DNA from 2 places in the Streptomyces sp. KM273126 genome. Region 1 is predicted to be linked to the other one. Evidence: riboswitches for the same ligand, from Rfam matches in the RefSeq annotation. Region 1 holds a riboswitch; the other holds the start of a gene.
The links. Region 1 has a riboswitch for S-adenosylmethionine ahead of thrC (threonine synthase). Riboswitches for the same ligand answer to the same signal wherever they lie in the genome.

Region 2: it holds a riboswitch for S-adenosylmethionine, as region 1 does, so the genes downstream of both, E0500_RS32245 (aminotransferase class V-fold PLP-dependent enzyme) here and thrC (threonine synthase) in region 1, are expected to answer to the same signal.

The regions. Positions count from the first base shown of each region.
Region 1 covers NZ_SJXB02000001.1:1,551,553-1,556,229, forward strand. Annotated here, with positions in the region: gene groL (chaperonin GroEL) at 1-11, opposite strand, end outside; gene E0500_RS06695 (cold-shock protein) at 468-671, opposite strand; gene E0500_RS06700 (MoaD/ThiS family protein) at 1,133-1,408, opposite strand; gene thrC (threonine synthase) at 1,552-2,856, opposite strand; SAM riboswitch class I at 2,875-3,055, opposite strand; gene E0500_RS06710 (glucosyl-3-phosphoglycerate synthase) at 3,270-4,214, shown strand; gene E0500_RS06715 (trehalose-6-phosphate synthase) at 4,306-4,677, shown strand, end outside.
Region 2 covers NZ_SJXB02000002.1:371,534-376,210, forward strand. Annotated here, with positions in the region: gene E0500_RS32235 (cytochrome bc complex cytochrome b subunit) at 1-1,323, shown strand, start outside; gene trpD (anthranilate phosphoribosyltransferase) at 1,476-2,540, shown strand; SAM riboswitch class IV at 2,916-3,032, shown strand; gene E0500_RS32245 (aminotransferase class V-fold PLP-dependent enzyme) at 3,191-4,588, shown strand; gene E0500_RS32250 (glycerate kinase) at 4,543-4,677, opposite strand, start outside.

The DNA.
Region 1 (4,677 bases):
ATCTTGGCCATGTGAAGTGGTCCTCCCGGACGGATGGGGTCCCCCCGTGCTCGAAGCTAAGCCGAGAGCTCGGGGGAGGATTGCTCCGGACCGTGCTGGCGCCCGCGACGGACGGCTCGCCTGCCTGTGGGTCCCTGCCCCACGCGGCCGGCGGGCCTCACCGACCCGGTCCTCGTTGTCACTCTCACCTTCAGAGTGCTAACGCCCAATGATTAGCACTCGACCCCTGCGAGTGCAAGCGCCTGGGGATGATCCGCAGGTGAACGCGCCCGTGCGCCCCCGCCCGGATACAGGACGCGGTCCGGGGCCTGGTCCAGGACCTGGACCAGGACCAAGACCTGGACCTGGACCTAGACCTGGACCTGGACAGAACGAAGGGCTCGTACCCCGCGGGACAACTACCCGTGGGACACGAGCCCTTCGAAAGTGAAACGAAGTGCGTCGCTGCTGTTCAGTCGGCGCGTGCTTCAGCCGGCCAGACGGACCATGTCCGCCTGCGGCCCCTTCTGACCCTGCGAGATCTCGAACTCGACCCGCTGGCCCTCCTCCAGGGTGCGGTAGCCGTCCATCTGGATCGCGCTGTAGTGGACGAATACATCCGCACCACCGTCGACCGCGATGAAGCCGTACCCCTTCTCCGCGTTGAACCACTTGACGGTGCCCTGAGCCATGCCTAACTCCCCTATTACTGGCCCTTGCACAGATCCACACTTCGCGGATCCGGGTCAGACCTCACCCCCCAACGGTTGGGGGCGTGCGCCGGAACGCGTCGACCGCGGCTGAATGTATCTGTCCAACTGCCGTCTGCAACAGGTCAATCGGACGAGAAATCTGGACAGGCCCGGTCGGGAATGTACGGAGAATTCACCTGACTTCAGGGCAAGTCGGGCCCCGCAAAAGGAACATAAGGCGCGAATACCTCGCCGACCTTCGCCCACTTTGGCTACTTCATATCGGGCGCACGGCAAGAACCCATATGCGCACGGCGTGAAACCGGAGCCTGAAGCGAACCGCGTTCCCCAACTCTACCGTGCTCAACCATAGAGAATGGCCCCCTCCGCTTCTCTCACGGAGGGGGCCATTCGATGAACTCTCGGTAACCGAAGTTACCGAAGGTAATTATGGGTGCCGCTCAGCCTCCGGCGACGGCCGGAATGATGGACACGCCCGCCCCCTCCGGGGTCGCCGTCTCCAGCCCCTGCTCGAAGCGGACGTCGTCGTCGTTCACGTACACGTTCACGAACCGGCGCAGCTTGCCCTGGTCGTCCAGGACCCGGGCCGCGATGCCGGTGTGGTTCTTCTCCAGGTCGGCGATGACCTCGCCGAGGTTCGCACCCTCGGCACTGACCTCGGCCTGACCGTCGGTGTAGGTACGCAGGATGGTGGGGATGCGGACGGTGACGCTCATGGGGTGAGACCTCCGGTCAGGTACTGCTCGTGGTTGATGGGGGGGCAGCGCCCCCATCAGGGGCGCGGGGAACTGCGCGACCAGCCACGACGGACCCGCAGCCTTGAACGGACCGCAGTCTTACGGCGCTCCGAGCGGAGCGATCACGCGAGGCCGGCCTCACGGAACGAGTCGAGGCTGGGGCGAATCGTCGCCGTCAGTCCCGTACCCGCCACCGCGTCCAGTGTCTTGAGGCCGTCGCCGGTGTTGAGGACGACCGTGGTCAGGGTCGGGTCCAGCACACCGTTCTCGATCAGCTTGCGCGTGACACCCACGGTCACGCCACCCGCCGTCTCGGCGAAAATGCCCTCCGTGCGCGCCAGCAGCTTGATCGCGTCCACGATCTGCTCGTCGGTCACGTCCTCCACGGCGCCGCCCGTCCGCCGGGCGATGTCGAGGACGTAGGGGCCGTCCGCGGGGTTGCCGATGGCGAGCGACTTGGCGATGGTGTCCGGCTTCTGCGGCCGGACGACGTCATGGCCGGCCTTGTAGGCGACGGACACCGGCGAGCAGCCCTCGGCCTGCGCACCGAAGATCCGGTACGGCTTGTCCTCGACGAGCCCGAGCTTGATCAGCTCCTGCAGACCCTTGTCGATCTTCGTGAGCTGGGAGCCGGAGGCGATCGGGACGACGATCTGGTCGGGGAGCTTCCACCCCAGCTGCTCGCAGATCTCGTACGCCAGCGTCTTCGAGCCCTCCGCGTAGTACGGCCGCAGGTTGACGTTGACGAAGCCCCAGCCCTCGCCGGCCGGGTCGCCGATGAGCTCCGAGCAGAAGCGGTTGACGTCGTCGTAGTTGCCCTCGATGCCGACGAGTTCACCGCCGTAGACGGCGGCCATGACGACCTTGCCCTGCTCCAGGTCGTGCGGGATGAAGACGCAGGAGCGGAAGCCGGCGCGGGCGGCGGCGGCCCCCACGGCACCGGCGAGGTTGCCGGTCGAGGAGCAGGAGAGGGTGGTGAAGCCGAACGCCCGCGCGGCTTCCAGGGCCTGGGCGACGACCCGGTCCTTGAAGGAGTGCGTCGGGTTGCCGGAGTCGTCCTTCACGTACAGACCGCCGGTGACGCCCAGTTCCCGGGCCAGGTTGTCGGCCTTGACGAGGGCGGTCCAGCCGGGGTTGAGGTTCGGCTTGCCGGCCACGTCGGCGGGGACGGGCAGCAGGGGTGCGTAGCGCCAGATGTTCGCCGGGCCGGACTCGATCAGCTTGCGCAGCTCTTCGGTCTCGTACGCGGAGAAGTCGTATGCGATCTCCAGCGGGCCGAAACACTCCTGGCAGGCGAAGAGCGGGCCGAGCGGCACCCGGTGGCCGCACTCGCGACAGGACAGAGCGGCGGCGGGGCCGAGGTCGACGGTGGAGGCGGCGTTCGAGGTGCCAGGATTCGTCGTGTTTCCAGCAGTCTGCACAGCCATGTGAGGCGAGGCCCTTTCTCCTCATCTTCCTCACGACGCATCTCGCCGTGAGACGGATTTGGCACCTTCCCTAGCCGCGAGCCTCGCGAAGCCGATCTACGGTGATCTGTGAACGATCGACGCTGATCGGGTACGAGAACCGGCTGGAGGGTTGCCGGGGCTTCATCGGGCCGTGTCCCTCTGCCCCTCTGGATGAGCGGTATGCGGTTGTGTATGCCGTTGTTGATCATTGAAACGCAAAGGTGACCCCGCAATGCGATGGTCATCCGCGTTGTTCAAGACTGTAACCGAAGGCCAGGACAGTTGAGATAGACGTCCGAACCGCGAGATGGATCACACATCAGCTCGTGTGATCGATCCGCGTGATCGAGAAGACCGATCCGCAGTGATCGAAAAGTGAGGAGCCGCAGACCGTGCTGAACGAAGTCGAGCGCTGGCTGAGCACACGCTCCTGGTCCGTGACCGATCGCCCGCTCCACCGCATCCTGGCCGCCAAACGTTCCTCGGGCCAGTCGGTCAGTGTCGTGCTGCCCGCGCTCAACGAGGAGGAGACGGTCGGCGAGATCGTCGCCGCGATCCGTCGTGACCTGATGCAGCAGGTCCCGCTCGTCGACGAGATCGTCGTCGTCGACTCGGGATCGACGGACCGTACGTCGGAGGTGGCCGCCGCCGCGGGCGCGACGGTGGTGCACCGGGACGAGATCCTCCCCCGCATCCCGGCCGTGCCCGGCAAGGGCGAGGTGCTGTGGCGTTCCCTGCTGGTGACCAGCGGGGACATCGTCTGCTTCGTCGACGCGGACCTGAAGGAGTTCTCGTCGGACTTCGTCTCCGGGATCGTGGGGCCGCTCCTCACCGACCCCGGCGTCGACCTGGTCAAGGCGATGTACGACCGCCCGCTGGGCTCCGCGGCCGGCCAGGGCGGCCGGGTCACGGAACTCATGGCCCGCCCCCTGTTGAACATGCACTGGCCGCAGCTCGCGGGCTTCGTCCAGCCCCTGGGCGGCGAGTACGCGGCCCGCCGCTCGCTCCTGGAACAGCTGCCCTTCCCGGTCGGATACGGGGTGGAGCTGGGCATGCTGGTCGACGCCCTGCACCTGGTGGGCCTGGACGCCCTCGCCCAGGTCGACGTCGGCGTCCGCAAGCACCGCCACCAGGACGGCCAGGCCCTCGGCCGGATGTCCGCCGCGATCTACCGCACCGCCCAGCTCCGCCTGGCGCGGGGCCATATGATCCGCCCCTCCCTGACCCAGTTCGAGCGGGGCGAGGAGGGCTTCGAGCCGCGCACGTACTCGGTGGACACCGAGGAACGGCCTCCGATGGCGGAGATCGAGGAGTACGTGGAACGCAAGGCGGCGTGAGCGGAGTTCGGGGGCTGCTGCGGTGGCCGGTGTTGGCCGCCCAGCGGAACCGTACGTTTGAGCGGATGCGACAAGGGCTAGGTTGACGAGCATGGCTTCCGCTTCTGCCGACGGCGCCCGCGTCCTCGTCGCGTCCAACCGCGGCCCTGTCTCGTACGCCCTGGACGAGAGCGGCGGGCTCACGGCCCGGCGCGGCGGAGGCGGCCTGGTCTCGGGGCTGTCGGCGATCGGGCCGGAGGCCGGCGCGGTATGGGTGTGCTCCGCGCTGAGCGACGGCGACCGCGAGGCCGTACGGCGGGGAATCGTGGGGGCGGGGCCGGAGGCCCCTCCGCAGAAGGGCGGTGGTGGGCGACGGGTGGGAGAGCCCGGCGTCCGGATGCTCGACATCGACGCCGCGACACACGCGGACGCGTACAACGGCATCGCGAACTCGGTGCTGTGGTTCGTGCACCACATGCTGTAC
Region 2 (4,677 bases), on a different contig from region 1:
TTCGACGTGCGCGGCGGTCTGCTGATCCGGCAGATCCACCACTGGGCGGCGCTGATCTTCCTCGCCGGCATGTTCGTGCACATGATGCGCGTGTTCTTCACCGGCGCGTTCCGCAAGCCGCGTGAGGTCAACTGGCTGTTCGGCTTCCTGCTGTTCGTCCTGGGCATGTTCACCGGCTTCACCGGTTACTCGCTCCCGGACGACCTGCTCTCCGGCACCGGTGTCCGCTTCATGGAGGGCGCGGTCCTGTCCGTGCCGGTCGTCGGCACGTACCTCTCCTTCTTCCTGTTCGGCGGAGAGTTCCCCGGCGGCGACTTCGTGGCCCGCTTCTACTCGGTCCACATCCTGCTGCTGCCGGGCATCATGCTCGGTCTCGTGGTGGCGCACCTGATCCTGGTCTTCTACCACAAGCACACGCAGTTCGCGGGCCCCGGAAAGACGAACAACAACGTCGTCGGCATGCCGCTGCTGCCGGTCTACATGGCCAAGGCCGGAGGCTTCTTCTTCCTGGTCTTCGGCGTGATCGCGGTCATCTCGGCGATCGCCACGATCAACCCGATCTGGAGTATTGGCCCGTACCGTGCGGACCAGGTGTCCACCGGCGCCCAGCCCGACTGGTACATGGGCTTCTCCGAGGGCCTGATCCGTGTCATGCCGGGCTGGGAGGTCAACTTCGGCGGCCACACGCTCGTCCTGGGTGTGTTCATCCCGCTGATCATCTTCCCGCTGGTGCTGGTCGCGATCGCGGTCTACCCCTTCATCGAGGCCTGGGTCACCGGCGACAAGCGTGAGCACCACATCCTGGACCGCCCGCGCAACGCGCCGACCCGCACGGCCTTCGGTGTCGCGTGGATCACCTGGTACATGGTGCTGCTGATCGGTGGTGGAAACGACCTCTGGGCCACCCACTTCCACCTGTCGATCAACGCCATCACCTGGTTCGTGCGGATCGCGTTCTTCGTGGCCCCGGTCCTCGCGTTCATCATCACCAAGCGCATCTGCCTCGGCCTCCAGCGCCGGGACCGCGACAAGGTGCTGCACGGCCGCGAGACGGGCATCATCAAGCGCCTGCCGCACGGTGAGTTCATCGAGGTCCACGAGCCGCTCAGCCAGGAGCAGCTGCACACGCTCACCGCGCACGACCAGTACGAGCCGGCCCAGATCGGCCCGGCCGTCGACGAGAACGGCGTCACGCGCAAGATCAAGGCTTCCGAGAAGCTGCGCGCCAAGCTCAGCAAGGCGTACTACAACGAGGACAGCCAGATCCCGAAGCCGACCGTCGAGGAGTACAAGGAGATCACGAGCGGCCACGGCCACCACTGATCGCTGCGCTCGCCACGCGCAAGCCGAAGGGCCCCGTCCGTTGTACGGACGGGGCCCTTCGCGATGCTGCGGGGCTGGATAGGGTGGACCCGTTGAGACTCGTGTTGATCCATTGATCCATTGATCTTTGATCCATGACCCAGGAGCGGCTTATGAGCGCTGTGACCCCCGCTGGAGGCGACACCGCGGCGGGCCGCTCATGGCCCGCACTGCTGAACGGACTGCTGGACGGCCGCGACCTCACGGCGGACGACACCGCCTGGGCGATGGACCTGATCATGCGCGGCGAGGCGACGGACGCGCAGATCGCCGGGTTCGTGGTGGCGCTCAGGGCCAAGGGCGAGACCGTCGAGGAGATCGGCGGGCTGGTACGGACGATGTACGAGCACGCCAATCTGATCGAGGTGTCCGGCACGACCGTCGACATCGTCGGTACGGGCGGCGACGGCGCGAAGACGGTGAACATCTCCACGATGTCGTCGATCGTGATCGCCGGTACGGGCGCGAAGGTCGTCAAGCACGGCAACCGGGCCGCCTCCTCCGCATCCGGCGCCTCGGACGTCCTGGAGAAGCTCGGCGTCAATCTCGAACTGACCCCGCAGCGTGTGGCCGAGGTCGCCGAGGAGGCCGGGATCACCTTCTGCTTCGCGGTGAAGTTCCACCCGGCGCTACGCCATGTGGGCGCCGCACGTGGGCAGTTGGGTATCCGTACGGTGTTCAACGCCCTCGGGCCGCTGACCAACCCCGCCAGGGTGCGGGCCCAGGCGGTCGGGGTCGCCGATCCGCGTATGGCGCCCATCGTCGCGGGTGTCTTCGCGGAGCGCGGCAACTCCTCGCTGGTGTTCCGCGGCGACGACGGGCTGGACGAGCTGACGACGACGGCGACGTCCCGGGTGTGGGTGGTCCGGGACGGCAAGGTGACGGAGGAGACCTTCGATCCGCGGGACGTCGGTATCGAACTGGTCCCCGTGGAGGCACTGCGGGGCGGTGACGCGTCCTACAACGCGGATGTGGCACGACGGCTGCTGAACGGTGAGACCGGGCCGGTGCGGGACGCTGTGCTGCTGAACTCGGCTGCGGCGCTGGTGGCGTTGGAGCCCGGGGACGGTTCTCTCGCGGCCCAGATCCGCGCGGCCATGGACAGGGCCGCGGAGTCGATCGACTCGGGGGCGGCCCGGCTGGTGCTGGAGCGGTGGGTCTCGGCGAGCAACGCGTAGCGAACCAGGGTTCTCCTCGCCCCCGCCGCCCCTACCCGTCCCATCCCCAGGGGCTCCGCCCCTTCGACCCCGGCCAAGGGGGCTGCGCCCCCTGGACCCCCAGGGTTCCGGGGCTGTGCCCCGGCCCCGCCTTCGGGGCTCCGCCCCGGACCCCGTTTCGGGGGCCGGCCCCCGCACCCCCGCTCCTCAAACGCCGGAGGGGCTGAACGATCCAGCCCGTCCGGCGTTTGAGGACGAGGCCGTTCAGGCCGTTCAGGCTGGATGGGACGGGTAGGGGTGGCGGGGGCGGAAGAAGCCAGCGGTACCGGCCCGCATCGTTCCGCCATCCGGACACCCCCCTTGCGCCCGAATGATCCTGTGGCAGGATGCTGGGCAGGTCATGAGCGACAGCCACAAGGCCCCGGCCGGCTGTCCGGCAACCCTCCGTCCGTGGCGGGGTGCCCCGGGTGAAGACCGGGCCGTAGGCAGCGAGGTCTGCGGCAAGCGCGGACCAGGGAGCCTTCTGTGAACAAGCGAATGCGATAGGGCCGCAGAGCCCCGCCTCCGCATTTCTCTTTTCTTCATCCCGCCCGTGCCGTGGTTCGCCTCAGCCGCCCGTCGCGCTGTCCGGTACGGAACGGAATTCCGCCTGCTTTCACGGGAGTTCAGCCATGTCCTTCTCCAGCTTTGCCTCCGCCTCCGCGTCGACCTCCACTCCCGCCGCCGACCAGTCCCTTCGCGCCCCGCTGCCAGTCCTGGGACGGGACGTCACCGTCCCGCTCGTGACGGGTGGCGAAGTGACGTACGCCGCGCTGGACTACGCTGCCAGCGCCCCGGCCCTGCAGCGTGTCTGGGACGACGTGGCCGCGTACGCGCCGTACTACGGCAGCGTGCACCGGGGTGCCGGGTACCTGTCCCAGCTGTCCACGGACCTCTTCGAGAACGCCCGCAACACCGTCGCCGAGTTCCTCGACTGCCGCGGCGACGACCAGGTCGTCTTCACCCGCTCCACCACCGACTCGCTCAACCTCCTCGCCGCCGCGCTCCCCACCGACTGCCAGGTCTTCGTGTTCGAGACCGAGCACCACGCCTCGCTGCTGCCCTGGCGGGACGCCCACGTCACCTATCTGAACGCCCCCCGCACCCCGGCAGAGGCCGTCGCCACCGTCGAGCGCGCCCTCGCAGGCCGCGACCCCCACGGACCCGCCCTCGTCTGCGTGACCGGCGCCTCGAACGTCACCGGCGAGCTGTGGCCCGTCCGCGAGCTGGCCGCCGCCGCGCACGCCCACGGCGCCCGCATCGTCCTCGACGCCGCCCAGCTCGCGCCCCACCACCCCGTATCCGTAAGGGAGTTGGACGTCGACTGGGTGGCCTTCTCCGGGCACAAGCTGTACGCGCCCTTCGGCGCCGGCGTCCTCGCCGGGCGCGCCGACTGGCTGACCGAGGCCGAGCCGTACCTCGCGGGCGGCGGCGCGAGCCGGAAGGTCTCCCGGCGTGCGGACGGGGGAGTGGACGTGGAGTGGCACGTCAGCGCGGCCCGCCACGAAGCCGGGTCCCCGAACGTCATCGGCGCCTACTCCATCGCCTCCGCCTGCAAGGCCCTCACCGAGGCCGGGTTCGACACCCTGGTCGCCCGTGAGCAGTACCTGATCGACACCGTCCGCGCGGGCCTCGCCGAGGTGCCCCAGGTGCGCGTCCTGTCGCTCTTCGGGGACGACGCCCCGCGTGTCGGCGTCCTCTCCTTCGTCGTCGACGGGTGGAACAGTTCGCACTTCGCGGCCGCCCTCTCCGCCGAATACGGGATCGGCGTACGGGACGGGCTCTTCTGCGCCCACCCGCTGGTGCGGACGCTCCTCGGCAGTGACCCGGAAGCCCAGGGCGAGTGCGGCGCCCCCGAGGCCGCGCCCGGCGAGAAGTCCCTGAACGCGATCCGGGTGAGCTTCGGTGCCGGTACGCCGGACGAGCACATCGAGCGGTTCCTGGGCGCGGTCAAGGAGCTCGTCCGGGACGGCGCCCAGTGGAACTACCGTACGGAGGAGGGGCGTTGCGTGCCGGACACCTCCGCGTGAGCCGGTAGCCCGGCACCCGCCGCACCCGCCGCACCCGCTGGCAGCCGGGTGCCGAGCCGGATCATCCGCAGGGCGCGCTCCGTGGCGTC